DNA from 3 places in the Arthrobacter sp. TE12231 genome. Region 1 is predicted to be linked to each of the others. Evidence: riboswitches for the same ligand, from Rfam matches in the RefSeq annotation. Region 1 holds a riboswitch; each other region holds the start of a gene.
The links. Region 1 has a riboswitch for S-adenosylmethionine ahead of ACVWYS_RS12915 (bifunctional o-acetylhomoserine/o-acetylserine sulfhydrylase). Riboswitches for the same ligand answer to the same signal wherever they lie in the genome.

Region 2: another riboswitch for S-adenosylmethionine. It lies ahead of ACVWYS_RS00285 (DUF1737 domain-containing protein); the one in region 1 lies ahead of ACVWYS_RS12915 (bifunctional o-acetylhomoserine/o-acetylserine sulfhydrylase).
Region 3: another riboswitch for S-adenosylmethionine. It lies ahead of ACVWYS_RS05300 (aminotransferase class V-fold PLP-dependent enzyme); the one in region 1 lies ahead of ACVWYS_RS12915 (bifunctional o-acetylhomoserine/o-acetylserine sulfhydrylase).

What each region holds. Positions count from the first base shown of each region.
Region 1 is NZ_JBSSFS010000001.1:2,846,239-2,856,161, reverse strand. Features, by position in the region: gene ACVWYS_RS12930 (histidine phosphatase family protein) at 1-250, opposite strand, end outside; gene ACVWYS_RS12925 (CPBP family intramembrane glutamic endopeptidase) at 371-1,138, shown strand; gene ACVWYS_RS12920 (VOC family protein) at 1,254-1,892, opposite strand; SAM riboswitch class IV at 2,047-2,162, shown strand; gene ACVWYS_RS12915 (bifunctional o-acetylhomoserine/o-acetylserine sulfhydrylase) at 2,223-3,539, shown strand; SAM riboswitch class IV at 3,655-3,770, shown strand; gene metX (homoserine O-acetyltransferase MetX) at 3,782-4,957, shown strand; gene ACVWYS_RS12905 (MFS transporter) at 5,127-6,509, shown strand; gene ACVWYS_RS12900 (isochorismatase family protein) at 6,684-7,244, shown strand; gene ACVWYS_RS12895 (hypothetical protein) at 7,247-7,900, opposite strand; gene ACVWYS_RS12890 (SGNH/GDSL hydrolase family protein) at 7,988-8,851, opposite strand; gene ACVWYS_RS12885 (alpha/beta hydrolase) at 8,946-9,602, shown strand; gene ACVWYS_RS12880 (RNA-binding S4 domain-containing protein) at 9,634-9,870, opposite strand; gene ACVWYS_RS12875 (DMT family transporter) at 9,904-9,923, shown strand, end outside.
Region 2 is NZ_JBSSFS010000001.1:64,856-74,778, reverse strand. Features, by position in the region: gene cls (cardiolipin synthase) at 1-1,230, opposite strand, end outside; gene ACVWYS_RS00300 (aminodeoxychorismate lyase) at 1,324-2,292, shown strand; partial or broken gene ACVWYS_RS00295 (glycosyltransferase) at 2,721-3,473, opposite strand; gene ACVWYS_RS00290 (ATP-grasp domain-containing protein) at 3,550-4,506, opposite strand; SAM riboswitch class IV at 4,876-4,990, shown strand; gene ACVWYS_RS00285 (DUF1737 domain-containing protein) at 5,090-5,338, shown strand; gene ACVWYS_RS00280 (rhodanese-like domain-containing protein) at 5,335-5,745, shown strand; gene ACVWYS_RS00275 (O-succinylhomoserine sulfhydrylase) at 5,746-6,954, shown strand; gene ACVWYS_RS00270 (glutamate--cysteine ligase 2) at 6,951-8,138, opposite strand; gene ACVWYS_RS00265 (UDP-N-acetylglucosamine 1-carboxyvinyltransferase) at 8,246-9,769, opposite strand; gene ACVWYS_RS00260 (energy-coupling factor transporter transmembrane component T family protein) at 9,918-9,923, opposite strand, start outside.
Region 3 is NZ_JBSSFS010000001.1:1,162,222-1,172,144, forward strand. Features, by position in the region: gene ACVWYS_RS05285 (metal-dependent transcriptional regulator) at 1-611, opposite strand, end outside; gene ACVWYS_RS05290 (Nramp family divalent metal transporter) at 628-1,914, opposite strand; gene ACVWYS_RS05295 (class I SAM-dependent methyltransferase) at 2,068-2,841, opposite strand; gene ACVWYS_RS05300 (aminotransferase class V-fold PLP-dependent enzyme) at 2,988-4,415, opposite strand; SAM riboswitch class IV at 4,450-4,563, opposite strand; gene hisN (histidinol-phosphatase) at 4,736-5,548, opposite strand; gene rsgA (ribosome small subunit-dependent GTPase A) at 5,625-6,740, opposite strand; gene aroA (3-phosphoshikimate 1-carboxyvinyltransferase) at 6,724-8,142, opposite strand; gene ACVWYS_RS05320 (DoxX family protein) at 8,150-8,698, opposite strand; gene ACVWYS_RS05325 (sigma-70 family RNA polymerase sigma factor) at 8,948-9,700, shown strand; gene rsrA (mycothiol system anti-sigma-R factor) at 9,697-9,923, shown strand, end outside.

The DNA.
Region 1 (9,923 bases):
CCCGTTCCACGAGCGGGCCGAGGTTGAGCGCCTCGAGGGTCTGGTAGGCACGCAGGTACGGGGAAACGTAGACGCACACCGGGCGGCCGTCCAGTTGGCGCCGGACCTCCTCACCGGCCGCCGTCGCCTGTTCCAGTCCCAGGGGCGTCAGCGGAATCCGGTAGTCCGGGACACGGTTGTAGATCGAGGTGTCGGCATTGGCGGCGGACTGGCCGTGCCGGATCATGATGATTTTCCGGGGCGCACTCATAAACCCCAAGCATAGGGCTCCCGGAAGCGGGTGCCGCAGGCAAAACCCCGCACGGCCGCACCTCCTGGGCAATAGGTGGGGCACCAGCAAACTATCGGCAACGGCAGGCAAGATAGGAACATGTTGGTTCCCTCCCGCCGTCGGCTGCGGTTCGAAGTGTTGATTGTCCTGGGACTGTCGCTGGGGCAGTCCGCGGTGTACTCCGTGGTGCAGCTGCTGGACAAAATGACCACGGCGCCGCTGGCCCAGGGCACGTCCACGCTGAACCGTTCGCAGAGCGCGCGCGAATACTTCGACCTCACCTACCAGCTGCTGGACATCCTCTTTGCCCTGGTCCCGGTGGCCCTGGTGATCTACTTCCTCACCGAGCGCTGGCCAGCCGGAGAACACGGCACCTCGGCGTTCCGGAGGATCGGCTTCAACTTCGCCCGTCCCGGCAAGGATCTCCTGCAGGGACTGGGACTCGCCGCCGCCATCGGCATCCCGTCCCTGGCGCTCTACGCCGCCGGCCGGGCGCTGGGGATCACGACGGCGATCATCCCCAGCGCCCTGGACGCCTACTGGTGGACGGTGCCGGTGCTGGTCCTGTCCGCGATCCGGCACGGGATCGTGGAGGAAGTGATTGTGGTGGGCTATCTCCTGGACCGGCTCGGGAAGCTGGGCTGGAGCACGCCGGCGGCCATCGCGGCCAGCGCCCTGCTTCGCGGCAGCTACCACCTCTACCAGGGGTTCGGGCCGTTTATCGGCAACGCGGTGATGGGCGTGGTCTTCGCCCTGGTTTACACCCGCACCAAGCGGGTGATGCCCCTCGTGATCGCCCACGCCATCCTGGATACCGTGGCGTTCGTGGGATTCAGCCTGTTCGGCAAGGCCGTGGGCCTGGGCTGAGGCGCCCACAAAGCAACGCGGGAGAGTCGGCACTTAAAATATATCGGCCGCCATCTCGCGGGTGACAACGTTGGCACCCGCGGGATGGCGGCCGAAGTGTGGGGCAGGTGGAGCGTTAGATCGTGACCGCCCCGGAGGCGGTCTCGAAGGTGACGGAGAGGATTCCGGGCGTGCCGTGCGGCGCGAGCCAGTTCACGGCCACGTCTTCCAGCGGCTTTTCCACGGGCTCGCCAAGCCATTCCGTGACGCGCTCTGCCGAACCGGCAATGGTCAGCGCGGACATCTTGACGTCGCTTGCGTAGGCATTGGAGGGGTGAAGCTCCGGGTCACCCTCCCACTTGAGCATGTAGGGCACCTGCGGGTCGGCGATGAGGCCCAGGATGCCGATCTGCTTCCAGACCAGTTCGCGGCCGTCGGGGAACTTCCGGTTGCCGTTCACGGCGGCGCGGCCCAGCCGCTCCTCGAACGGGCCGAGGTCGTCAACTTCGACGCACCAGCCCATCCAGCCGCCGCCGGCCTCGGAGCGTGCCCGGACTGCCTGGCCGAAGGGGGCCTTGTCCGATGCCGGGTGGTTCAGGACCTCCACGACCTCGACATACTTGTGTCCCGCGAGCGGGATAATCATGTTGCGTGTCCCGAAACGGGGGTGCACTCCACCCTTCACGGCTTCGACGCCGAGGGCAGACGCAATACGTTCAGTGGTGGCTGCCAAGCCATCGTGTTCACAGGCGTAAGAAACGTGATCCATGCGCATGCCCTCATCTTGGCACTTTGTGATGGACCTCTCAGCTTAGGCTTGCCTTACCATGATGGGATGTCTCGGGGTGTCTGGAGGCCGGCGTGCCCGTCGTCTTCATGTTCGTCATAAAGCTATCCAGCGGCCTGCCGCCATTCCTACACTGAACCAAGGTCATGAGTGCCAGCGCAAAGCCCCGGCTTGCTGGCCGGCAACCCTCGTATCGCGGTGGGGTGCCCCGGGTGAAGACCTGGCCGTCCGGCGCCCGCCGGAGGGCAAGCGCGGCGCCTGTGCCGGCCTGGGCCGATGGCCCGGGCGGTGCTGTGCCCAGTCCCGACAGGAGCAATAATGTCCACTGCCTGGTCCTTCGAAACCCGCCAGATCCACGCCGGCCAGGAGCCGGACTCCGCCACCGGCGCCCGGTCCCTCCCGATCTACCAGACGACGTCGTTCGTGTTCCCGAGCGCCGAAAGCGCCGCGAACCGCTTCGCCCTCGCTGAACTTGCCCCCATTTACACCCGGATCGGCAACCCCACGCAGGACGCGGTGGAACAGCGCGTGGCCAGCCTGGAAGGCGGCCTCGCCGCCCTGCTGCTCAGTTCCGGCCAGGCCGCCGAGACGTTCGCGATCCTCAACATCGCCGAGGCCGGGGACCACGTGGTCGCCAGCCCCAGTCTCTACGGCGGCACCTACAACCTGCTCGCGCACACGTTGAAGAAGTTCGGTATCTCCGTGACCTTCGTTGCGGACCCCGACAACCTGGACCAGTGGCGCGAGGCCGTCCGGCCCAACACGAAGCTGTTCTTCGGCGAAGTGGTCTCCAACCCCCGCCAGGACGTGCTGGACATCGAGGGCGTTTCCAAGGTGGCCCACGAGGCCGGCGTGCCCCTGATTGTCGACAACACCCTGTCCACCCCCTACCTCATCCGGCCGATCGAGTGGGGCGCGGACATCGTGGTCCATTCCGCCACCAAGTACCTCGGCGGCCACGGCGCCGCGATCGCCGGCGTGATCGTGGATTCGGGCAAGTTCGACTTCGGCAAGGACCCCGAACGGTTCCCCGGCTTCAACACCCCGGACCCCACCTACAACGGACTGGTCTACGCCCGCGACCTCGGCGCCGGCGGCGCGCTCGGGGCCAACCTCTCCTACATCCTCAAAGCCCGGGTCCAGCTCCTGCGCGACCTCGGCTCCGCCGTGTCCCCGTTCAACGCCTTCCTCATCGCCCAGGGCATCGAGACCCTTAGCCTGCGCGTTGAACGCCACGTGGCCAACGCCACCAAGGTGGCCGAATGGTTGGAGGCGCGGGACGACGTCGAATCCGTCGCCTACGCCGGGCTGCCATCCAGCCCCTGGTACGAGCGCGGGCGCAAGTACGGGCCCAAGGGGACCGGCGCCGTCGTCGCGTTCAACATCGCCGGGGGAGCGGAGGCCGGCAAACGCTTCGTTGATGCCCTCGAGCTGCACTCGCACGTCGCGAACATCGGCGACGTCCGCTCTCTCGTGATCCACCCGGCGTCGACCACCCACAGTCAGCTCTCGCCCGAGCAGCAGGCCGTGGCCGGCGTGAACCCCGGCCTGGTGCGGCTCTCGGTCGGACTGGAACACATTGACGACATCCTCGCGGACCTCGACGCCGGATTCCGTGCGGCCAAGAGCGCCTAGCTCCACCGGACAACCGGCGGCCGGCCTCCCGCGGACGGGGAGTGCCGGCCTCCGGCTGTCACACGGAAGTCACAATCTTCGTCATTTCCGCACGCTGTTTCGTACACTCATACAAGGTCATGAGTGCCAGCGACAGCCCCGGCTTGCTGGCCGGCAACCCTCCATTTGCGGCGGGGTGCCCCGGGTGAAGACCTGGCCTGCCGGTCAGCTGACGGCAGGCAAGCGCGAAGTTAGGTCCTCATATGACGATTGCCGTCACCCGCAGTGGTGAACCCGAAACCAAACCAATCCGGAACTCCGTTTCCGCAAGACCCGCCGCCCAAGCTGCCCGGGTGCCGGACGGGACCGTCCAGTACCTCAGGATCGGTGACCTGCAGCTCGAATCCGGGGTCCAGCTGCCGGATGTGGTCCTCGGCTTTGAGACGTGGGGGACGCTGAACGCCGATGCCTCCAACGCCGTCCTCATTGAACATGCCCTGACCGGCGACACCCATGTGACCCGCGGTGCCAGCGAGGAACCCGGCTGGTGGGAACAATTGGCCGGACCCGGGGCCCCCGTGGATACGGACAAGTACTTCGTCGTATCGATCAACATCCTGGGCGGCTGCTACGGCTCCACGGGACCCTCCACGCCGGCCCCCGACGGCCGCCCCTGGGGATCGAGGTTCCCGCTCGTGACTCTGCGGGACACGACCTCCGCCGAGGCGCGGCTGGCCGATGCCCTGGGCATCGACAGCTGGTACGCCGTGCTGGGCGGTTCGCTCGGCGGCGCGCGCGCCCTTGAGTGGGCCGTGACCCACCCCTCGCGGGTCCGGCGCTGCGCCGTGATTTCCGTCGGCGCCAGCAGCACCGCAGAACAGATTGCCTTCGCTCAGGCCCAGACCCTGGCCATCCGCCAGGACCCGAACTTCAACGGCGGGGACTACTACGGCGGCCCGGAACCCGAAGCGGGGCTCGCCCTCGCCCGCCGGATCGCGCACATCACCTACCGCTCCGCGGCCGAGCTCGACGGCCGGTTCGGCCGGAACGCCCAGGAGTCCGAGGCGCCCCTGCAAGCCGGATCGCTGGCCGGGCGCGGACGCTATCAGGTCGAAAGCTACCTGGACCACCAGGGCAACAAACTGGTCCGGCGTTTTGATGCCAACAGCTACATCGCCATCACCGAGGCGCTCATGAGCCACGACGTCTGCCGCGGACGCGGAAGCCTCCGGGACTCCCTGGCCCCGGCCACGGCCGAGTTCCTGGTGGCGGCCGTGGACTCGGACCGCCTGTACTTCCCCGCCCAGTCCCGTGCACTGGCCGAGGCCCTGCCGGGGGGCCCCGAGCTGCACATCATCGAGGCGCCGATCGGCCACGACGGCTTCCTCACCGAAATCGGGCAGCTCAGCGGCCAGTTGCGGAGCAATTTCTTCGCCTAGCCGCCCCTCACGGCTGTGCATTTTTGCAGATGCTCCCTGCACTAATGGTCGTTGTGGCTCAGGGCTCCGGGAACCATACTCGTTGGGAATAACGCTGTGTGTGCTAATTCACACAACATCTCAGCCCAATGGTCCACGGGGTGTCGAAGGCGACACCGAAGGAGTTCTCATGAGCACGGAAAACGCTGCCGCGACGCGCGCAGGCGAGCCCGACGTCAAGACGTCCGGCTTGAAGAAGGTGGTGGCGGCCTCCATGGCCGGCACCGTGGTGGAATGGTACGAATTCTTCCTCTACGCATCCGCGGCCACGCTGGTCTTTGGCAAGGCCTTCTTCCCGAATTCGCAGACCGAACTGGACGGAATCCTCGCGGCGTTCCTCACGTACGCCGTCGGCTTCGTTGCCCGCCCGATCGGCGGGATCGTCTTCGGCCACTTCGGCGACAAGTTCGGCCGCAAGCAGCTGCTCCAGCTCAGCATCATCCTGGTGGGCGTGTCCACGTTCCTGATGGGCTGCCTGCCCACCTTCGCGCAGATCGGCTACTGGGCCCCGGCGCTGCTGGTCTTCCTTCGCTTCGCCCAGGGCTTCGCCGTCGGCGGGGAATGGGGCGGCGCCGTCCTGCTCGTCGCGGAACACAGCCCCAGCAAGTCCCGCGGCTTCTGGGCCAGCTGGCCGCAGTCCGCTGTTCCGCTGGGCAACCTCTTCGCCACCGCGGTGCTGTTCATCCTGTCCTCCGTGCTGTCCTCGGCGGACTTCCTTAGCTGGGGCTGGCGGGTCGCCTTCTGGCTCTCCGCCGTGATCGTCCTCATCGGTTACTACATCCGCACCAAGGTCAGCGACGCCCCGATCTTCCTGGAAGCACGCAAGGAAGTTGAGGCAGGGCACAAGGGCTACGGCGTTGCCGAGGTCTTCCGCCGCTACCCCCGCGGCGTGTTCACCGCGATGGGCCTGCGCTTCGCGGAGAACATCCTGTACTACCTCGTGGTCACCTTCTCAATCACCTACCTCAAGACGGTGGTCCACGCCGACACCGCCCGGATCCTGCTGCTCCTGCTCGTGGCCCACTTCATCCACTTCTCCGTGGTGCCCATGGTCGGCCGGCTCTCGGACAGGGTGGGCCGCAAGCCCGTCTACATGGCCGGCGCCGTTCTGGGTGCGACCTGGGGCTTCTTCGCCTTCCCGATGATGGACACCGGAAACGATCTGATCATCCTCGCCGCGGTCATCATCGGCCTGCTCTTCCACGCCCTGATGTACGCCGGGCAGCCGGCCATCATGGCCGAGATGTTCCCGACCCGGATGCGGTACTCCGGCGTGTCCCTCGGTTACCAGGTGACCTCGATCGTGGCCGGTTCGCTCGCGCCGATCATCGCCGTCGCGCTGCTGGGCCAGTACAAGTCCTCCGTCCCGGTGGCCATCTACCTCCTGATCGCCTGCGCGATCACCGCCGTCGCCGTGTTCTTCCTCAAGGAGACCCGCGGCGTCTCGCTCCACGACGTCGACGCCGCCGACGCCCAGGGCACCGCAGACCTCCTCGCCGCCGGCAAGCGGTAGGCCGCCGGCCCGGGGAAACACGGCCCGGGGAAACCTGTTGAGTGGCCGTCGGCCCGGATTCGCGCACGGCGCGGACCCGGGCCCTCGGCGTTAACGCTGCTCATGATCTCAGCGTTGCTTGGGCCGCGGGGATTAGAGTGGGCAGGCAGACAAGCCCAGGATCCGGGAGGCATTGTGACCACGCTCGTCAACCGACCCAACACGGCACTGGTCGTAGTGGACATGCAGCTCGGCGTCGTCGCGGGGGCCTACCGCCGCGACGACGTCGTCGCGACCATTGCCGTCCTCGTGCAGAGGGCACGCGACGCCGGGGTGGACGTCATCTGGGTGCAGCATGGCGGCGAGGAGCTCCCGCGGGGCAGCGACGCCTGGCAGTACGTGCCGGAGCTCGTGCGGTGTGATGCGGAGCCGCTTGTGCCCAAGGAGTACAGCGACGCCTTCGAGGCTACGGACCTGGAGTCGGTGCTGGCAGACCGCGGGATCGGCCGCTTCTTCCTGGCCGGCGCGCAGACGGACGAGTGCATTCGCTCGACCCTCCACGGCGGGATCACCCGAGGCTACGACGTCACGCTGGTCGCGGACGCCCACACCACCGAGGACCTGAGCGAATATGGCGCGCCGCCGCCGGAACTCGTGGTGGCCCACACCAATCTGTACTGGCAGAACCACAAGGCCCCGGGGCGGACGGCCGGAACCGTCAACGCGGCCGATATCGACTTCGCCAGCCTTTTGTGATCCTAGCCCTTCATGATTTCAGCGCGCTGGGACATGTAGTCCTCCATGGACAGCTTGCCGTCGCTGTACTGCTGGTCCAGCTCGGCGAGCTTGCGGGCCCGGTAACCCTGCGGGGCCGACGGCGTCTCGGGCGCCTGCGGCTGCCCTGCACCCGGGTCGGGTTCGTGCCGCTGCGGCTGGGGCGGGTTGTTCAGGTACTCCGGGCTGTCCTCGTAGGGAACGGGTGATCCGTAGCCGGCCGGGCCCGGATACTGCTGTCCGGGGTACGGCTCGGTCGGGAACGGCTGGTCCGGGAACCGCGGGCCCGGGTACGGCTGGCCCGGGTTCTGCGGGTTCGGGTACTGCTGGCCCGGGTACGGCTGGCCCGGGTTCTGCGGGTTCGGGTACTGCTGGCCGGGATACGGCTGATTGGCTTCTCCGGTCTGCTTCGGCGCGCCCAGTTGGCCGAAGCCGCCAAAGTAGTCCTGCTGCGTGTACCCGTCCCGCGGCTGGTTGCTCTGGTTTGGCGGGTTGCCTTGGTTTGCCGGGTTGCTTTGGTTTCCGGGGAACCGGCCGAACTGGCCCGGCACGTTCTGGTTCCGGCCGCGGGCGGACCTCCGGTAGAGGCGCACTCCCATGGGAATCAGGAACGACAACACAATGATCCAGAAGAACATACTGCTCACGGTACGGGGCCTTTCAGCTGCTGGGCCTCTTCATTTGCGGGGCCTGAGGAGTGTGCCTCCAGCTTAGGCCCCGCAGGCTCAGGACCGTACCGCGTCCTCGGTGCCCGGCGGGCCTTCGCCCGAGCCCAGCGGTACGCCGGGCCCGAACACCGGCCCCGGCAGGGGCCGCTTGGCCGTCACGCCGTCGCCCGAGGAACGGTGCCGCAGCCGCCGCACCACCCACGGAACAAAATATTCCCGGGCCCACACAAGGTCCCCGCTGCGGGCCTCCCGCCAACTGCGCTGCGGCATCGGCTTGGGGGCGAGCGGCTCCAGGGTGTGTTCGACGTTCAGCGAATCCAGGACCATCGCCGCAATCGTATGGTGGCCCAGCGGCGAAAAGTGCAGCCGGTCAACATCCCACATCTGCGGATCATTAAGCTGGCGCAGAGACCACATGTCCGCGATCACGGCGTCGTGGCGCGCGGCGATCGTGCGCAGGTTTTCGTTGTAGATGGCCACCTTGCTGCGGATCCGTCCGAGCACCGTGGATCCTGTGTCCGGACCGTTGAACAGGACCACGGTGGCGCCGCCCAGGCTCAGGATCTGCACCACCGAGTCCAGCCTTTCGGCCAGGACGTCCGGATCCCCGCCAGGGCGGATGAGGTCGTTGCCGCCCGCGGAGAGCGTGATGAGGTCCGGCTTGAGGGACAGGCAGTGCGCCAACTGCTGGTCGACGATCTGCTGCAGGAGCCTGCCGCGGACGGCCAGGTTGGCGTACGCGAAGTCGTTGTGGCCGCGGCTGAGCTCCTCGGCCACCCTGTCGGCCCAGCCCCGGTGGCCGCCCGGGCTCGCCGGCTCCGGATCGCCGATGCCTTCCGTGAACGAGTCGCCCATGGCCACGTAACGGGTCCACGGGTGGGTCACGACGGTGTCCGCTGACGTCTCCGGTGAATTTTCCATGGCTTCGGTTTCGCTCACGTTCTTATCCTGCACTCTTCCTGTCAAGCTACGCCACCGTAGGTTGTTACCGCCGGGTAACTGTAAGAATGGTTCCATGACTCACGCTGATGCCTTCCCCGCCCCTGTCGTCGAATGGTCCAAGCCGGAGCAGGAACGTGCGGGCAAGCCGCTGATTGTCCTGCTCCACGGCTACGGCGCCAACGAACAGGACCTGCTCAGCCTGGCGGACATGCTCCCGCAGGAATTCGCGGTAGCCTCCGTGCGCGCCCCGATCGCCATGGGACCGGGGTTCACCTGGTTCCCGCTGACGGCGTCCATCGACTATTCGCTCGACGCCGTCAAGGCCGCCGCGGCGTACGTGCAGGACTGGATCGACTCCATCAAGGCCGACCACCCCTCGGTGACGCTGCTCGGATTCTCGATGGGCATGGCCATGGCCACCACGCTGCTGCGGCAGCGGCCGGCGGACTTCGCCGCCGTCGTCGGGCTCTCAGGTTTTGCCGTCGACGCCGGCGGTGACCCCAGCTTCCGCGATGCCGAACTGGACGGCACCGTGCCGATGTTCTGGGGACGCGACCAGCAGGACCCGGTGATCACCCCGGACAAGATCGAGTTCACCATGGGCTGGGTGCGCAAGCACGTGAAGCTCACCAAGGTCCTGTACACCGGCATGTGGCACGGCATCAACCAGCAGGAAATCGGTCACGTCTCCGAGTTCCTCACGCACGCGGTCCTCAACTCCAGGAAGTAGCCGCCCGGACGGCTGGCCAGGGGTAAGCCGGCTAGGATCCTGCGGGCGCGCTGATCCGCACGGTCTGGCCGTTCACCGTGACGGTGTCGCCGTCGTGAAGCTGCCGCCCGCGGCGCTCATCAATTTCGCCGTTGACCTTGACCAGCCCGTTCTTGATCAGGTCCGCAGCCTCCACACCGTCCTCCACCAGATTCGCGAGCTTCAGCAGCTGGCCCAGCCGGATCATGGTGTCGCGGATGGTGATGTCTTCAATTTCCGGATTGCTCATATAGGCAATGATGCCTGACCTAAGGTGGCACCAATGACGCACACACCCCGGCT
Region 2 (9,923 bases), 2.8 Mb from region 1:
GGCGTGCAGTACATACGGCGCCTTGTAGAGGAATATCCGTACCCCTGCCTCGAGCAGCGCCTCATAGTAGGACTGCTGCGCGTGGTGGACCAAGAACTGGTCACCCTTTTCCGAGACGAAGAGTTCCACCTCGACGCCGCGCTGCGCCGCCGTCGTCACCGCATAGAGCAGCGAGTCGTCCGGGACGAAGTAGGGGCTGCAGAGGGAGATCTTGTGCTGAGCTGAGTAGATGAGGGTATTGAAGAGTCGCAGGTTGTTCTCGGTGATGAACCCGGGGCCGCTGGGAACCACCTGTGCCGTGATGTTTCCGGGGTGGGACTCCGGCTGGTGCGCCAACTGCGCTTCAAGGGATTCGTCGGTTTCGCTGAGCCAGTCCGTCGCGAAAACCACATTTAGGGTGGTGACAATCGGCCCGCGCAGGCAGGCCATGAGCTCCACCCATTCGCGGCCCACCTTGCGGTGCTTGGGATTGTTGTAGGACGGCTCGATCAGGTTCTGGGATCCGGTGAAGGCGATCTCGCCGTCGATCACCATGATCTTGCGGTGGTTGCGAAGATCCGGCCGGCGCCACTGGCCGTGCACCGGGCTGAGCGGCAGCATGGGCCGCCAGCGGATCTTGCTGGCCTTGAGCCGGTCCTTCAGCTTGCGGTAACCCTTGATACGGAGTGTGCCCAGGTGGTCGAACAGGACGCGGACCTCGACACCGCGCTCCGCCGCCTCCTCCATCGCGGTCAACAGATCGTCCGTGACGTGGTCCGAACTCATGATGTAGAACTCGGCATTGACGAAGGATTTGGCGCCGCGGACCGCCTCCGTCATCGCCTTGATGGAATCGGGGTAGCCGGGCAGCAGCTCCACGCTGTTGCCGTCCACCATCGGCAGCGATCCCAGCGTCTTGTTCAGTTCAGAGGCGGACGCCACCCATTCGGGTCCGCTGTAGCGGCTTTCGACGGCCTGCAGCGCCGATGTCCCCGCCCGGACCCGGGTGTTGACGGCCTCCTGCTGGGCACGGCGGCGGCGGGAAAGCCGGAAGTTGCCGAACAGCAGGAACAAGGCCAGGCCCAGGGTGGGCACGATGAAGATGCCCAGGAGCCACGCCATCGCGGTGGTGGGCCGCCGGTTCCCGGGGATGATGCCCAGGGCCAGCACCCGGATGGCGAAGTCGACCAGGGTCAGGATCAGGACCGCCCAGGACGGTAAAGTCTCCGCCAGCGGAAATGGCCACAGCACAGGCGAACCCCTCAAGCTTCAGGCCCGCGGAACAGTTCCGGAACGGGCAACGAGCAAATCCTATCCCGGGACTACCGAGACTAAGCTGTAGCCATGACCTCTCCTGCCACTATGCCCGCGCCCGCGACCGTGCTGGTCTTCCTCGATCCGGCGTTCGAGGGCGGCCGCGTTGCTGACGCATCGAAGCCGCAACTGATGGCCACGGACCTGGGCGCCACCCGCGGCGATGGCGTTTTCGAATCACTGCTGGCCGTGGGCGGCCGGCCCCGCAAGATCCAGGCGCACCTGACCCGGCTGGCCGGCTCTGCCCGCCTGCTGGAGTTGGATATCCCCGCCGAGGACGCCTGGAGGCGCGCGGTGGAGACCGCCATCGGCGAGTACCGGCGCCAGGATCCTGCCGTGACCGCAGCCGGCGGCACGGACGATGATGAAGTGGTGGTGAAGCTGCTGGTCACCCGCGGGCCGGAAGGCGCCGCCGCCCCCACCTGCTGGGTCCAGGCGTCCGCCCCCGGGGCGGCGGGCCGCCGGCAGCGCGAGACCGGAATCGACGTCATCCTGCTGGACCGCGGCTACGACAGCGAAGTCGGCGAGCGCGCGCCCTGGCTGCTGCTCGGCGCCAAGACCCTCTCCTACGCCGTGAACATGGCAGCGCTGCGCTACGCCCACGAGCACGGCGCGGACGATGTCATCTTCACATCCGCGGACGGCCGGGTCCTGGAGGGACCGACGTCGACTGTTCTGTTGGCGCACCTGGAAACGACGGACGACGGCGCCGGCGGCGTTCGCACGATCCGGCGGCTCATCACCCCGCAGCTGGACAGCGGCATCCTCCCGGGCACCTCGCAGGGCGCCCTGTTCACGGCCGCCAAGGCTGCCGGCTGGGAGCTGGGCTACGGCCCGTTGGAGCCCAAGGACCTGCTGGACGCCGACGCCGTCTGGTTGATCTCCAGCATCCGGCTCCTGGCGCCGGTAAACCACATCGACGGCCAGGAAATCGGCACCCCGGAACTGCGCCGGCAGCTCACGGCCGAGCTCAACGCCCTCTTCGCCACGATCGAATAGCCGGCGGCACGGAACTCCGCACCGATGGCAGCCAGCACGGCGAACCCCGAGAACACCGCGTAGAGCGGCAGCGCCGGGAGTGCCCACAAGTGACGCAGGTTGCTGATCGTGCCGTCGACGGCAAGTGCGAGAGCCCCGGCGCAGAACACCGCCAGGACGACTGCGCCGCCGAGCCCCCAGGCCTCCGGTTGTGCCCAGATGTCCGGAAGCGGTTCGGCTCCGGGACGGGCTCCGGACAGGAGGTTCGCCGGCGCGAGGCAGGCCAGCGCGAGCACGCCGGCGGTCCGGACCGCTGGCAGGATGATGGCGGCAACCGTGATGGCCGCCAGGCAGTCGCCCATCGGACGCCGACGGAGGTCACCAACGGCTGACTTGTGGATCCCCAGGCACTGAAGCAGCGACCGTTCGCGCGCCACCCGCCGCCTCCACAGCTCACCGACGCGCACCGGGTGTTGGCCCGTGATGACGGCCCGCGGGGCGAATCCCACCCGGTAGCCTGCGCTTCGCACCCGCCAGCCCAACTCAAGCTGCGCGGCACCAGTGTCCTCCCTGAAGCCGCCGATCTCCGTCAGGACGTCACGCCGCACCGCGCCCATACCTGCCGCGAAGACGGGCAGGAAACCGGAGGCCGCTTGCGCCCGCCGGGCCATCCCGCCGCAGCCGCGGCCTATCAGGTCTACGATCCGCGCGGCAGGACCGGCAGTGAGGGTCCGTTCGCCGCCCCACACGGCGCCGACTCCGTCGGGACCGCCACTCCCGACGTCGAAGGCTTGCAGCATCCGGTCCACGGTCCGCCGGGTGAGGACGGCGTCCGCGGGAAGGAACATGAGCACCTCCCCCGCGGCCCGGCCCACGCCCAGGTTCAGTGCCGCCCCGTATCCCGCCGCCGCGGCGGGTGACCTTCCCGCAAACACAATCCGTCCGTCCTCGGCGGCGAACCCCGCCATGAGCTCCGGGGTGTCGTCCGTGGAGCCGGCATCCACCAGGATCAGCTCGTACCGCTCATACCGGCTCCCCTGGACTGACCGGATGCAGTCCGCCAGAAGCCCGCCCCCATTGTGCGCCGCCACAATGATGGACACGGTGGGCCACTGCTGCCAGAGAGTAGGCGCGTGGCGGCGCCGACACCGCGCGGACCGCACCTCAAAAGAGACGGCCAGCGCCAGAACAACAGCCGCCATCACCGCCGCCGCCAGGACGGGCAATCCGATGAACACCAGGACGAGTTCCTGTGCCGGGCCGACCGGCACCGGCGCCTCACCCCAGGGCATCGGCGGGAATCGCCGGGCATCGCCGGAAGGACGCCGGGTTGAATGCCGGGAGCATGAACGTTGCCAGGACGGCGTCGAGCAGTTCGGGCGCCCACGTGCTGTTCGCCCCGAGTGTCGGGCAGACGCCCAGCACCACGGGGGTTCCGTCCGCGCGGCGGCGGATCTGGACCTGGACCGGGCCGGTCAGCCCGAGCGTGCGGACGGCGGCCAGGCCCAGCTTCCGCACATCGTTGGCCTCGGCCGCCGGCACCCTGCGGCTGACTTCGTCGCTGCCGGCCCGACCGTACGGAGTTCTTGTCTTCTCAAGGACCACGGCCACCGGCGCCATCGCGTTGCGGGGCGGCGTGCCGAACACCAGGGCCACGTAGTCGGCGCCCGGGATGAACTCCTGGACCAGCTGCCCGGCCGGCAGGTTCTTCCAGCTGACGGAGCCGGTCCCGGCCAGCAGGTGGACGGCGTGGGTGCCTTTGAAAGTTCGCGGCTTGACGACGACGGGACCGTTGAGGTCGGCCAGGGACGCCGGCGCGGCGGCGAGGTCGCCCGGAACCCCGAAACGCGGGACGGGAATGCCGGCTGCCTGCAACGCCCATGCGGTGAACAGGTGGTCGTTGGCGAGGGCCACCGCGGCAGGGTCGCCGACGATGATCCGCACGTCCCGGCCGAATCCGGCGCGGGCCGCAGCCAGGACCGGGAGTTCCACGGTGAGGGTCGGAATGATGACGTTGATGGCTTCCCGGTCCACCAGCCGGCGCAGGTCCAGGACCATGTCCGGGTCCGTCGCCGGCAGGAGCCTGACTGCCGCTGCGGTGGTGGCGTCCTCGCCCTGCCGGGTGACGTCGCGGGCGTCGGAGCCGAGGCACGGGATGCCGCGGGCTGCTAGCTGGGCCGCGACGGCCCGGCCGGCGGCGCCTGCAATGCCAGTAACCAGTATGCGCGGGCCCACGGTTGCTCCATTCCGCCGTCACCCGCAGGGCCGCGGCTGCGGCTCCGGCGGTTCGGGCCACCGATTCAGACAAAAATTGAGGGACAGACAACTGCACGCAGAGATAACTTGATCCACAGAAAACGTGGGACGGGCCGACGTGTCAGTCCGATCCCCTCAGTAGACTGCGCAAACTCCCGGCGGACACGAGTGGGCAGTACCCGAAACTGGAGCCCGCTACTACTCGCCTTGGCGCCGCACCCGGTTCTCACCCCGCAACTCTGATTTCTCAGTCCGCCGCGTGTGTCACCCCGCGGAAACGCGGTCCGGTTACGGAACATGACGACGGCGGCGGTGCGGGCCGGCGTCGTAAGTGTTACGTTTTTGGGGAGTAATGAGAACCGGTGCCAAGCCCTGACTGGCCGGTCGGCAACCCTCCCTTTCGCGGCGGGGTGCCTCAGGTGAATACTCGGCATATCGACCATTCGAGCTGCAAGCGTGAAAGAGGAGATCCGTCGTGCCCGACACATCCATACCCGCTGTACCCGGTACAGCAGCCGCCCCCGGCACAGCCCCCGCCGCAGCTCCCGCCGGCGAGGACAAACTGGCCTACCGCCTGTTCACCGGCGCCGACGACCGCGCCTTCTGTGAGCGCGTGTCGGCCGCCCTGGCCGAGGGCTATGTCCTGCACGGAAGCCCCGCCGCCACCTTCAACGGCAGCACGGTGATCGTGGCGCAGGCCCTGGTCCTGCCGGCCGCAATTGCGAGCGCAGACGCCGCCGTGGCCAACGCCGTGGATGAACTCGACAGTGACGAGTTTGGTGCCGAAGACGCCTTCGAGGGCCACGCATGAGCTACGCCGGAGACCTCAGCCCGCACGAGGCGTGGGCCAAGCTGGAGGCCGGCGCCATCCTGGTGGACGTCCGGACCGAGGCCGAATGGGCCCACATCGGCATCCCGGATACGAAGGCCACGGACAACGATCCTCTCTTCATCCAGTGGACCCTCGCCGGCGGGGTGCCCAACCCGCACTTCGTGGAACAGCTCCAGCGCCAGGCGCCCGAGGACACCGCCGTCGAGCTCGTATTCCTGTGCCGCTCCGGCGCCCGGTCGATCGCCGCAGCGACGGCCGCGACGCAGGCCGGCTACACCTCCTACAACGTCCTTGAGGGCTTCGAAGGCGAGACCGACCGCTTTGGCGAACGCACCGTCAACGGCTGGAAGAACCGCGGCCTGCCCACCAACCTCGGAAAGATTTAAGTGACTTTCAATCCAGACGCCGCCGAATGGGCGGCCGACACCCAGGCCGTCCGCGGAGGCCTTGACCGTACAGGCTTCCAGGAAACCGCCGAGCCGATCTTCCTCAACTCAGGATTCGTCTACGAGTCCGCGGCCGCCGCCGAGCGCGCCTTCACCGGGGAGGACGAGCGCTTCGTCTACTCCCGCTACGGCAACCCGTCCGTCGCAACCTTCCAGGAGCGGCTGCGGTTGCTCGAGGGCACCGAGGCATGCTTTGCGACGGCGTCCGGCATGTCCGCCGTCTTCACCGCCCTCGGCGCGCTGCTGGGGGCCGGCGACCGGGTGGTCGCCGCCCGCTCGCTGTTTGGCTCGTGCTTTGTGATCCTCAACGAGATCCTGCCGCGCTGGGGCGTCGAGACAGTCTTCGTGGACGGTCCGGACCTCGAGCAGTGGAAGTCTGCGCTGTCCGAGCCGACGACGGCGGTCTTCTTCGAATCGCCGTCGAACCCGATGCAGGAGATCGTGGACATCGCCGCCGTGAGCGAACTGGCACACGCGGCCGGCGCCACGGTGGTGGTCGACAACGTCTTCGCCACCCCGCTGCTGCAGCGCTGCGGAGACCTCGGGGCCGACGTGATCGTCTACTCCGGCACCAAGCACATCGATGGACAGGGACGCGTGCTCGGCGGGGCAATCCTGGGGACCAAGGAATTCATCGACGGGCCCGTCAAGCAGCTCATGCGGCACACCGGCCCCTCGCTCTCCGCGTTCAACGCCTGGGTCCTGACCAAGGGCCTGGAGACCATGGCCCTGCGCGTCAACCATTCCTCCGCCTCCGCCCTGCGGCTGGCCGGCTGGCTTGAGCAGCAGCCCGCGGTCAGCTGGGTCAAGTACCCGCTGCTGCCCTCCCACCCGCAGTACGATCTCGCGGCGAAGCAGATGAAGGCCGGCGGCACCGTGCTCACGCTGGAACTCTCGCCGTCCCCGGGCCGCACCGCCAAGGAGGCCGCCTTCGCGCTCCTGGATGCGCTGCGGATCATCGATATCTCCAACAACCTCGGTGATTCGAAGTCCCTCATCACGCACCCGGCCACCACGACGCACCGCGCCATGGGCCCGGAAGGCCGCGCGGCAATCGGGCTCAGCGACGGCGTGGTGCGGCTTTCAGTCGGCCTGGAGGACGTCGAGGACCTGATCCGCGACCTCGGCCAGGCGCTCAAGCAGGTCTAGCCCCGGCGCACCCGGCCCAGGGATGGCTCGTGCCCGGCTGGCTCTCCGCCGGCGTCCCCTTGCGTCGTCACTTCGACGGCCCGTTCGACGACGGCGGCCAGCCCGCCGGCGCGGAACGGCTCCCGCTGCAGCTGCGAGCCCGTGCCCTCCGCCAGGATCCGCTCGACGCCCGCGCGCACCAGGTCCAGCTCGCCCTGTTCCTCAAGGACCGGGGCAACGAAGTCCACGAGTGCCCGGACGACGTCGGCGGCCGGGGCAGGGGTGAAAGTTCCAAAGTCCAGGAGCTGCCCGCGCAGTCCGCAGTTGCTGGCCTGCCATGCGGCCATCCGCAGCAGTAACGTGGGTACCGGGGCGGGCTCGACGCCGTCGTTCCATTCCCGCGACGCCGATTCCACGAGGGCGCGCACCAGCACGGCGATCAGCGCCGCATCCTCGGCCCGCAGGCAGACATCGGCGACCCTGACCTCCACGGTGGGATGCAGCCGAGCCAGCCGGGCATCGAAATAGATCATCCCTTCATCCATCAGGACATTGCTTTCCACCAGCCGGGTCACCAGCCGCCGGTAGACGGGCAGGCTGCCGAAGATCATCGTGGGGCCCGAGCCCGGCCAGCGGTTCCAGGCCTGGGTGCGGTAGCTTTCGAACCCTGTCTCTGCGCCGTTCCAGTACGGGGAATTCGCGCTGAGGGCGATCAGGACGGCAAGCTTGTCGCGGATCCGGTCCATCACGGCCACGCCCTCCTCCGGCGATTCCACAAAGGTGTGGACGTGGAGGCCGCAGGTCAGCTGGTTCCGGACCGTGAGCCCGAAGCGTTCCTGCATGGTCATGTACCGCTGATTCTGGGTGAGGTGCGTGGCGGCGCCTTGGGGCGAGGTGGCCAAGGCCGCGACTCGGCCGCCGTGCACGCGGGCGGCCTGGTCTGCCAAGGCCCGGCCCTGCCTGAGCTGCCGAAGAAGTTCCCTATAGTCCAGGCACGGCCGGGTCTGGGTCTCAATCTGTTCGAGCTTGAGCTCGTAGCTGAAGTCGGCGCCGCCCTCGTGGACCGGTTGCTGCCCCGGGAGAACCTGGGCGGCGTCCTGCTTCGGCGGGAGCAGGCTGGCCAGCATGAGGTCGGCGAGGGCAAGCAGCCGGCCCGATTCCGGGTCGACTATCAGCAGTTCTTCCTCCACGCCGAAGGTGCGCATAAATCTATTGTGCGTCAGGAACCGCCGACACGCCCTACGCCAACGCCGGGTCACTTCGCGCCCATCCCCCTGCGGACGGGCGCGATCAGACCTCGCGTTGCTTGGGATCAGTCTTGGAAATACTCGATCTTCGCGCCAATGGTGTTGAGCCGTTCGGCCAGATCCTCGTAGCCGCGCTCAATGACGTAGATGTTCCGCAGTTCCGAGACGCCGCGAGCCGCGAGCATGGCCAGCAGCAGGCAGGCCGCGGGGCGCAGGGCCGGCGGGCAGCCCACCTCGGCGGCACGCCACTTGGTGGGCCCGTTGACGTAGATCCGGTGCGGGTCGAGCAGCTGCACCTGGGCGCCCAGCTTGTTCAGCTCGGTCAGGTAGATGGCCCGGTTCTCGTATACCCAGTCGTGGATCATCGTCTGGCCGTGGGCGTTGGCCGCGATCACGGCGAAGAAGGGCAGGTTGTCGATGTTCAGGCCCGGGAAGGGCATGGGGTGGATCTTGTCTTCCGGCGCCCGCAGTTCCGAAGGCTTGGTGGTGACGTCCACCAGGCGGGTGCGGCCGTTGCGGGCAAAGTACTCCCCGGACACTTCGAGCCGCTGGCCCATCTGTTCCAGGGTCGCCAGCTCGATTTCCATGAACTCGATCGGGACGCGGCGGATGGTGACTTCCGAGTTCGTCACGATGCCGGCGGTGATGAGGCTCATCGCCTCGATCGGGTCCTCGGAGGGGAAGTATTCGATGTCGACGTCGATCGACGGGCGGCCCGTGATCTTCAACGTGGTGGTGCCGACGCCGTCGATCTCCACCCCGAGCATCTGCAGGTAGAAGCAGAGGTCCTGCACCATGTAGTTGGGGCTGGCGTTGCGGATGATGGTGGTGCCGCGGCGGTGCGCGGCGGCCATGATGGCGTTCTCGGTGACGGTGTCACCGCGTTCGCTGAGCACGAAGGAGCGGTCGTGGCTGTCCGACGGCGGTGCCTGGACCGCGTAGAACCCGGACTTCGCGTCCACGCTGAGCCCGAACTGGCTTAGCGCCTGCATGTGCGGCTGCACGGTGCGGGTGCCGAGGTCACAGCCGCCGGCGTAGGGCAGACGGTATGTGTCGGCCTCGTCCAGCAGCGGGCCCAGGAGCATGATGACGCTGCGGGTCCGGCGGGCCGCCTCCACATCCATGGATGCGAGGTCCAGGACAGCGGGGCGGCGGATCTGGAGGTCGTTCGCGTTGAGCCAGGTGCATTCGACGCCGATGCTGGTCAGCACCTCGACGATCCGGTTGACTTCCTCGATCCGGGCCAGCCGGCGCAGGGTGGTGGTGCCGCGGTTGATGAGGCTGGCGCACAAAAGGGCGACGCCGGCGTTCTTGCTGCTGTTGACGTCCACCGCGCCGGAAAGCGTGCGACCGCCCTCGACCCGGAGGTGGGTCATCTGGGGCCGGCCCACTTTGACGATGCTGTGCCCGACGATCGTCTCCAGCCGCTGGATCATCTTCAGGCTCAGGTTCTGCTTGCCCTGCTCCATCCGGGCGATGGCGCTCTGGCTGGTGCCGAGCTCGGCCGCGAGTTGTCCCTGGGTCCAGCCCTTGTCCCCGCGGGCCTCGCGGAGCAGGAGGCCGACATGTTCAGCAGTCTGTTGAGTCATGTCCCGAAAATATCACGCATGATCTACCGCACCCGGTATTTGCCGCCGGAATGGCGCCAATCTCACATGCATACCCGCATCATGCGATAACCGGCGCGGCGGCGCTGTGACAAGCGGCAGCGCGCAGGCGCGCCGGACGCTGCCGCGGCTACTG
Region 3 (9,923 bases), 1.7 Mb from region 1:
GAACCGATCCGGACCACGAGCGGGCCGCCGAACGGCCTCCGCCCCACAACCTCCACTTCGGCGTCGAGGTCGATGTCCTCGGCGGCGAGGTAGCGCAGGAGTTCCGGGTTTTCGTCGCTGATCCGGGTGATGCGGCCGGTGTGGCCGTCGTCGAGTTCGCTCAGGCGGAAGGCGGCGGGCATCAGCACGGTGCCGTCCGCGGCCGGGATGGGATCGCCGTGCGGGTCCCGGGAAGGGTTCCCCAGTTTCGCCGCCATCCGGTCAATGAAGGTGTCGGAGACGGCATGCTCCAGGAGCTCGGCTTCGTCGTGGACCTCGTCCCAGCGGTACCCGAGTTCCTGAACGAGGAACGTCTCGATCAGCCGGTGCCGCCGGACCATGGACAGGGCCAGCCGGACCCCGTCGCTGGTGAGGGTGACCGCGCTGTAAGGCTTGTGGTCTACGAGGCCTTGGTCCTTGAGCTTGCGGACCATCTCCGACACCGAGGAATTGGCGACCCCCAGGCGCTGCGCCAGCTGCGTGGAGGTGATGGGCTTCTGCTGCCATTCGGTGAACGAGTAGATGACCTTGACGTAGTCCTCGATCGAGGAGGAGGGCGTACTGGTCTTCACAAACCCAAGCCTACCGTCAGCCGCGGGCGGAGAACGTGAGCCAGAGCAGGACCAGGTTGAGTGCCACGACGAGCACCACGCTGATGATGGCGGCGATCCGGAGGGCCAACCCGTCGGCAAACCTGCCCATCAGGGCCTTGTTGCTGGTCAGGACCACCAGAGGGACCAGGACAAAGGGAATCCCGAAGCTGAGGACCACCTGGCTCAGGATGAGTGCCCACGTGGGATCGAACCCGACCGCCAGCAGCACAACGGCCGGAATCAGGGTGACCACACGGCGGGCCATGACAGGAATCCGGATTTTGAGCAGGCCCTGCATGATGGTTCCGCCGGCATAGCAGCCCACCGAGGTTGACGCCAGGCCCGATGCGAGGAGCCCGACCGCGAAGACCACGCCGACGACGGGGCCGAGGTTGGCGGAGATGGCGGCGTGCGCGCCTTGGATGGTGTCCGTGCCGTCCTCGCCGCCGAGAGTGGAGGCGGCCAGGAGGAGCATGCCGATGTTGACGATGCCGGCGATGGCCAGCGCGGCCACGACGTCGAACCGGGTGGCCCGGACCAGGCGGGCGACGGCCGACGGCGGGACATGCTGGTGCTCGTCGGGCCGGTGCCGGTCCCGGGACAGGGCCGAGTGGACGTAGATGGCGTGCGGCATGACGGTGGCGCCGAGCATGCTGGCAGCCAGCAGGACGGTGTCCGGGCCCTGGAAGCCTGGAATCAGCCCGGCCAGGGCGGCCCTCGGATCGGGCGGGCTGATGATCAGCCCGGCCAGGAAGCCGATGGTGATGATGCCGAGCAGGAACATGATGATGAATTCGAAGGGCCGCTGCTTCTCCCGGGCCTGCACGGCGAGCAGGAGCATCGACACCGCGCCGACAATCACGGCGCCCAGGGGGAGGGGGAGGCCGAACAGCAGGTACAGCGCGATTGCGCCGCCCACTACCTCGGCGAGGTCGGTGGCGGCGGCCACGATTTCGGCCTGCAGCCAGAAGGCGCGGCGCCAGAACGGCTTGAGCCGCTCGCCCAGGATCTCCGGCAGGCTCTTGCCGGTGACAACCCCGAGCTTGGCGGACTGGTACTGGACCAGGACGGCCATGATGTTGGCGACCACCAGGACCCACACCAGAAGGTAGCCGTACTTCGCGCCGGCGGTGAGGTTGGCGGCCACGTTTCCGGGGTCGACGTAGGCGATCGACGCCACGAACGCCGGGCCCAGCAGGCCGATCAGCGCCTTGTGGGCACCCGGATGTTTATAGGTGCGGGCGCCCTGCGGCGGTTGTTCGTGTCCCTTTACGTCCAACACTGACAGCTCCCGTGATTGGCGCGTCCTCGTTGACGCGGCGGCCGGCGCCGGCGGGAAAATGGCCGGCGTCAAAGTTTTGTCAGCCTACAAGAAATTATTAGGCATACCGAAACAATAAGCCCCATTGGCCTTCCCCTGCAATCCGGACCGGGGTCAGGCCCGGATGGCACGCCACGTCTGCGTCAGGTAGGGCAGCCGGAGGATCTCGCCGGGGGCATGGCCCAGGTGATCGTTCAGGTACCAGTCGAGGTTTGCCATGACCTTGGCCCGGGTGGCCTCCGACGCTGCGAGATAGTAGCTGCGGGACTTCGCCAGCTCCTTGATGTCCTCCGCGGTGACAGCGTCTTCCCAGCGGGTCAGGTGGCTCTCCAACGCGGTGAACTCGGGGCCCACGGGCGGCCGGAAGTGCGGTTTGTGGACATCCCCGGCGTGCATGATGCGGGAGAGCCGGTGTACCCACGGCACAGCGGTGTCCAGCTGGTTCCAGACCAGGCCCAGGACTCCGTGTGGCCGGAGGATCCGGGCGATCTCGGTGCTGGCCAGGCGGGGATCGCACCAGTGCCAGGCTTGGGCGACAGTGACGAGATCAAAGGCTCCCGGCTCGAGGCCCGTGTGCTCCGCGGTACCCTCGACGGCCGTAACCTCCGGCAGGGCCCGGCGCAGCTGCTCGAGCATGTCGGCGGAGGGGTCCACCGCCACCGTGTGCAGTCCCCGTGCGGCCAGGAGGGCGGTGAACTTGCCGGTGCCGGCGCCAATGTCCGCGGCGTCCTTGGCCCCCGCCGGGATCAGCCAGTCGGCCGATTCCTGCGGATAGCCCGGGCGGACGCGGTCGTAGTGCTCTCCGCCGTCCTGGAAGCTCTGTCCGAGTTCCTGGCGCCGTTGACTGTGCAGCTTGGGCCCGGCGTGCAATTTGGGCCTGCCGTGCATTTTGGGCACGCTGTGCAACGTGCTATCTCCTTCGGGGAAGGTCCTGCCGGTTCAGGTACCTTTCGAATTTACCGCACCGGCGCAGTGCCTGATCCCCAGCGCCTAGTCAGTAGTGCCCGGTCAGCAGTGCCCGGTCCAAGCAGTGCCTAGTCCAGGGTGCACGGCGCGGCGCCGGCAGTGCCCGGCGTGTTCGGCGCCCAGTGCGGGTAGCTGCGGGTGTCATTGGCCGGCACCCAGCGGCCGGCATCCACCACGTAATCCCAGCCGAGCCCTGTTTGCCGCAGTTGCCGCAGGCCGGCCAGCAGGCGCTCGGCGTCCTCCAGCCGGGATCCCAGGCCAAAGCTGGCCCGCAGGGAGCCGGCGGGCAGGCCGAGCCGCTTGAGCAGCGGGTGGGCGCAGAAGCGGCCGTCGCGCAGGCCGATCCCGTGTTCGGCCGACAGGTAGGCGGCCACCAGCCCGGCGTCGTAGCCCTCCACGGAGAAGTTCACGACGCCGATGGTGCCTGCGCCCGGCTGACCGTCGGCAAGCGACGAGTCGGCAGACGAGTCGGCGAAGATCTGGTGTACGGTCACGCCCTCGATGCGCCGGAGGCCTTCGACCAGGAAGGACCGGATGGCGTCCTCGTGGGCGTACCACTGTGCCGGGTCCAGCTCTGCGATCACTTGGGTGGCGCGGGCCAGCGCGGCCGCGCCCAGGACGTTCGGCGAGCCGCCCTCGTGCCGGGCCGGTCCGGTGGTCCAGCTGACGGAGTCGAGCCGGGCGTCGCGGACGGCGCCGCCGCCAGCCAGGTGCGGGGTGCCGGCGTCGAGCCAGTCCGTGCGCCCCACCAGCACGCCCGTTCCGAACGGGGCGTAGAGCTTGTGACCCGAGAAGGCGAGGTAGTCGACGTCGTCGGCGGCGATATCGATCCGCCGGTGCGGCGCCAGCTGCGCTGCGTCGACGACGATCCTGGCGCCGTACTCGTGCGCCAGCGCGGCGAGGGCGCGGATCGGCAGGATCTCGCCGGTGACATTGGAGGCGCCCGTAACGGCCAACAGGCTCACACCGCCGCGTGCGAGCTCGTCCCGCAAGCGGTCGATGGTGGCCGCGAGGGTGGGCGCGGCCACGACGCTGCGGTGCGGGACGTTCTGCCAGGGCAGGAGGTTCGCGTGGTGTTCGATGTCGAGGTAGATGACCTCGCCGGCGGGCCGGCCGTCCTGCAACGGCAGGCACCCGGCCAGCAGGTTCAGGGAATCGGTGGTGTTGCGGGTGAAGATGACGGAATCGTCCGGCCGGCCGCCCACGAAGTCCCGCACGATGTCCCGGGCGTTCTCGTAGACCGAGGTGCTGATCTGGGAGGCGTAGCCGGCACCGCGGTGGACGCTGGCGTAGTACGGCAGGATTTCGTTCAGGTAGGCCGAGACAACGGACAGGGCCGGGGCGGAGGCGCCGTAATCGAGGTTGGCGTAGCGGGCGTGGCCGCCCTTGATCAGCGGGGACTGGATCTCGGCGCCCGTGACGGCGGCGAGCGGGCGTGCGGCGGCGGCAAACCGTGCGTCGACTTCGGGGGCGGCGGGGAAAATGGCAGTTGTCATGGGACCTCACTCGAACAGGACCCCACATCGTGGGAATCCGCGCTTGCCGGGTCCGTTCCGGACCGGCCAGGTCGTCACCCGGGGCACCCCACCGCGACTGGAGGGTTGCCGGCCAGCAAACCGGGGTTTAGCGCTGGCACTCGTGACCTGCATCGAGCGTAGGACATCGGTGCAGCCGGGGAAAAGGCGGCCTCCGAATGTGAAGCGTTTTGTTACGTGCGCGCCGCAATGCGCACGTCGGCCGAAGAAACGACGGCGGCGGCCCCGGAATGGGGGCCGCCGCCGTCGTTTGTTCGATTGTTGAGAAAGGTCGGACGATCCTAGAGGAAGTCGTCGAGTCCGGGGTTGAGCCGCTTGAGCACTTCCGAGTGGAGGATCGAGTTGGTGGCCAGGGCGTTGCCACCGAAGGGGCCGTCCTCGCCCTCGAGCGAGGTGAAGCGGCCGCCGGCTTCGGTGACGATCGGCACGAGGGCGGCCATGTCGTAGAGGTTCAGTTCGGGTTCGCAGGCGATATCCACCGCACCCTCGGCCACGAGGCAGTAGGACCAGAAATCACCATAGGCGCGGGTGCGCCACACTTCCTCGGTGAGGCCCAGGAACTCGTCCAGGTTTCCGCGTTCCTTCCAGCCGCCGAGGCTGGAGTAGGACAGCGACGCGTCCTCGAGCTTGGAAACGTTGGACACCTTCAGCCGGGTGGCGGAGGCCAGGGAGCGGCCGGTGTAGGCGCCCGCGCCCTTGGCCGCCCACCAGCGCTTGCCCAGGGCCGGCGCACTGACGACGCCGACCACCGGTTCGCCCTCGTCAACGAGGGCGATCAGGGTGGCCCAGACCGGGACGCCGCGGACGAAATTCTTGGTGCCGTCGATCGGGTCAATGATCCAGCGCCGGGAGCCGTGGCCCGAGCTGCCGAATTCCTCGCCCAGGACCGCGTCGCGCGGCCGGGAGCGGGAGAGCTGGCCGCGGATGGCCTCTTCGGCGGATTTGTCGGCGTCGGTGACCGGGGTGAGGTCGGGCTTCGTCTCGATCCGAAGGTCGAGCGCCTTGAAGCGGCTCATGGTCTGGGAATCGACGGAATCTGCCAGGACATGGGCAAGGCGCAGGTCATCGTTGTAGCTCGAATCGGTTTGGCTCATGGTTCCAAACTACCGTCTAAGCGGGCGGGCCGCCGGGAGGCCGCGGTGCTGCGCCGCGGGCCGGTGAGGGGCCGGATTAGGACACAGTGCCGAGTTCCTTGGTGTCCTGCGCTTCCATCCGCGGGTCTGTGCCCAGCAGCCGGCGCAGGGAGGCCAGCCTTGCCGGCCCGGAGGGACCCGCATGCCCGGCCGCAACCCATGCATCGACGCCGCAGTTGACGGCGGTGGAGTCGTGCTTGCAGCCGCGTTCGCAATCGTCCGTGCCCGGTTCCAGGTCCGGGAAGGACCTCAGGATCCGGTCCGGATCCACGTGGGCCAGCCCGAAGGACCGGATGCCGGGGGTGTCGATGATCCAGCTGCCGGCCGGGGCATCGTTGACTTTTAGCGCCAGCGCGGAGGAAGACGTATGGCGGCCGCGGCCGGTCACCGCGTTGACGCCTCCGGTGGCACGTTCGGCCCCGGTCAGTGCGTTGACCATGGTGGATTTGCCGACGCCGGAATGGCCCAGCATGACGGTGACCTTGCCGTCGAGGTAGCCGCGGAGCTGGGAGACGGCGTCCTTGTCGAGCCGGGCCGAAAGGCCGTCGTCGGAGCGGGCGTCGATGCCTGATGCGGCGGAGTCCGCCGTCTTGGAGATGATGACGGGGAAGTCGAGGTGCGTGTAATTGGACAACAGCTCGGCGGGATCCTTGACGTCGGCCTTGGTGACGAGCAGCAGCGGCTCAATGCCGGCGTCGTACGCGGCCACGAGCGCGCGGTCGATGAAACCGGTCCGGGGCTCGGGATTGGCCGCCGCCACCACCACCACGAGCTGGTCGGCGTTGGCCACAACGGCCCGTTCGATCGGGTCCGTGTCATCGGCACTGCGGCGCAGCAGCGTCTTGCGGTCCAGGATCTTCACCAGCCGGGCGAGGGTGTCAGGTTCACCGGTAACGTCCCCGACGAGGGAGACGAAGTCGCCGGCCACCACGGGATTGCGGCGCAGTTCCCGGGCCCGTGCGGCGATGATCTTGCGTTCCCCGGGGGTGCCTTCGCCGACGACGGCGGTGTAGCGGCCGCGGTCAACGGTGATGATGCGGCCCGTGACGGCGTCGTCGTAGCTGGGCCGGTCCTTGGTGCGGGGCCGGGAGCCCTTCTTGTTCGGACGGATCCGGACATCGGACTCGTCCCAGGAATCAGTGCTGCGTGCCACCGGCGCCGTCCTCGTCCGCGGTGGGTCCCTGCGCCAGCATGGCTTCCCAGAGCCGTGGGAAGTCGGGCATCGTCTTGGCCGTGGTGGCGATGTCCTCGACCTCGACGCCCGGCACGGCCAGGCCGAGGATGGCGCCGGCCGTGGCCATGCGATGGTCTGCGTAGCTGTGCACGACGCCGCCGTGCAGCTTGGCGGGCCGGATGATGAGTCCATCCGTCGTTTCCTCGGCGTCGCCCCCGAGGCGGCTGATCTCGGCGACGAGGGCGGCGAGCCGGTCTGTTTCGTGACCGCGGAGGTGCGCGATGCCGCTCAGCCGGGAGGGGCCGGTGGCGAGGGCGCAGAGCGCGGCGACGGTGGGGGCGAGTTCGCTGGTTTCGTCGAAGTCGCCGCCTTTGATTTCGCGTCCGCCGGTGACGGTCAGGGTGCCGGCGTCGAGCGTCACGGTCGCCCCCAGGGCGGCCAGGATGCCGCGCCAGAGGTCACCGACCTGCGTGGTCCCGGCGGGCCAGTTGGGGATCCGCACGGTGCCGCCGGTGGCGAGGGCCGCCGCGAGGAACGGGCCGGCGTTGGAGAGGTCCTGCTCGATCCGCTGGTCGAACGCGCGGATCGGGCCGGGGGAGACCACCCAGTGGTTCGGTACCGAGTCATCGACCGTGACGCCCACTCCGCGCAGCACGGCCACCGTCATGTTGATGTGGTCCAGGCTCGGCACGGGCCTGCCTGCATCTTCCCTGCTTTGGTGTTCCAGGTGGAGCCCCTCGGTGAAGCGGGCGCCAGCCAGCAGCAGGGCGGAGACGAACTGGGACGATGCACTGGCGTCGATGACGAGGTGGCCGCCGCGCACTTCACCCGTGCCGTGCACGGTGAAGGGCAGCGACGACGCCGGACCGCCGTCGGGCGCGCTGACCGCCACGCCCAGGCCTGCCAGTGCCTCGATGATGGTGCCCATCGGCCGTTTGCGGGCGTGCGGGTCTCCGTCGAAATGTGACTCTCCGCGGCGCAGCGCGGCCACCGGCGGCACAAAGCGCATGACCGTGCCGGCCAGGCCGCAGTCGATCGCCGTTTCCGCCGCGGCGGCGTCCAGGCTGATCGGGATGATTTCCAGGTCGGGGCCGAACGCGCCGTCGCCGGGAACTTCCGTCACGGTGGCCCCCAGTTGCCGCAGGGCCGCAATCATCAGCGCTGAATCCCGGGAGTGCAGGGGCGCCCGCAGGCGGGACGGCCCGTCCGCGAGGGCCGCGAGCACGAGGTACCGGTTGGTCAGGGACTTGGAACCCGGAACGGTGACGGTGGCGTCGACCGGCCGTGCCGCGAACGGCGCGGGCCAGGGCGGAGCGGCATCGGCAGCATGGCGGCCGGCTGAGCGGGACGGGGTAGCTGCGGAGGGGGTGGTGCCAGTCATTACCGTCTTAGGCCCCGGCCTTGTGGTCGACGGCCTTGCGGACCACTTTGTCGGCCTTCTTCAGCCGCTTGTTGGTGGTCTTCTTGGCATCGGCCGCGAAGTGGCTCGCGTTCTTCTTCGCGTCCGCGGCGAAGGTGCCGGCGCGCCACGCCAGGCTGGGCTTGCCGGCGGTGTCGACGGCAGCGAGCAGCGCGCCGCCGGTCAGGGAAACGTTTTTCAGGAGCTGCTTGCGGCGGGCGTCGCGGGCTTCCTTTGAGGAGATGTCCGCGCTGCGCCATTCCACGTAGCTGTTGAGGGCCGAAATGACGGCCAAGACGGTGGCCGCCAGCCGGGCGGACTTGCCAAGGGCGAAGCAGACGCCGGCGCCGACCTGGGTTCCGCCAATCGCGCGCGCCAGGACCTTCTCATTGACCTGGAACGGCAGTGCGTCGGCGGTGCGCCGCAGCAGGGGAGACAGCTGTGCCGCAGTGTCATCCGCATTCTTGAGCTTGTGCACGCCGGCGAGGACGAAACTGGAGGCGAGCATGGGCCGGGCGAGAAAGCGGACAATCGACATGAATTTCCTCCTGGATGGACGAACTGCGGATTTACTGCGGGAGAACCGGTTCTAGTCTTGCACTTTTGCGGAATATTTGCCTGCCGGACGTGGTTGTGAAAGGCAGGTTTAAGCACGGCTAAGGAAGGCGGAGATTTGACGCAAGTGTTGGACAGAACGGAACTGGAAGCCGGTTCCGGGCAGCCGTGGACCGTCGCGCTTCCGGGAGTTCCGGGTGCCCGGCGGAAGGTGACAGTAGACTTGGACGCAATGAGCACCATGGACCCGGCCGTTACGGCCATGCACGAGGTTGCCGGAAACGACGCCACGCCCACCCCCACACCTGATGCCAGTGCGGCCGCCGCCCTGGAAACCGAGGTGGACGGCAAGCCGCTGGACGTCTCCACCGAGTCCGCGGAAGAGCGCCGGGCGCGCTTTGAACGCGACGCGATGCAGTACGTGGACCAGTTGTATTCCGCGGCCATGAGGATGGCCCGGAATCCCTCGGACGCCGAGGACCTGGTCCAGGAGGCGTACACGAAGGCGTTCTCGGCCTTCCACCAGTACAAGCCCGGCACCAACCTGAAAGCCTGGCTGTACCGCATCCTCACCAACACCTACATCAACCTGTACCGGAAGCGTCAGCGCGAGCCCCTGCAGTCGAATTCGGACACGATCGAGGACTGGCAGCTGGCCCGCGCAGAGTCGCATACGTCCTCGGGACTGCGTTCGGCTGAAGCCGAGGCGCTTGACCACCTGCCCGATTCCGATGTGAAGCGCGCCCTCCAGTCGATTCCCGAGGAATTCCGGCTGGCCGTGTACTTCGCCGACGTCGAGGGCTTCGCGTACAAGGAAATTTCAGACATCATGAACACCCCCATCGGGACCGTCATGTCCCGGCTGCACCGCGGCCGGAAGATGCTGCGGGACATGCTTGCGGACTATGCCGCCGAGCGGGGATTCAGGGCCGCCACCGAGTCAACCAGCGCGGCCGACAGCAACAAACAGGAGAACAGGAAATGAGCGACTGCCAGGGACTGGGCGATTGCGACGACGCCCGGATGCAACGTATCTATGAATATCTGGATGGTGCGCTCACGCATAAAGACATCGCAGAGATCAAGGACCACCTGGACAGTTGCCCGGAGTGCCTGGAGCAGTACGACCTCGAATGTGTCATCCGCGTGATGGTCAAGCGTTCGTGCACCGAAGCGGCTCCGGAGAACCTCAAGAACTCCATCCTGGA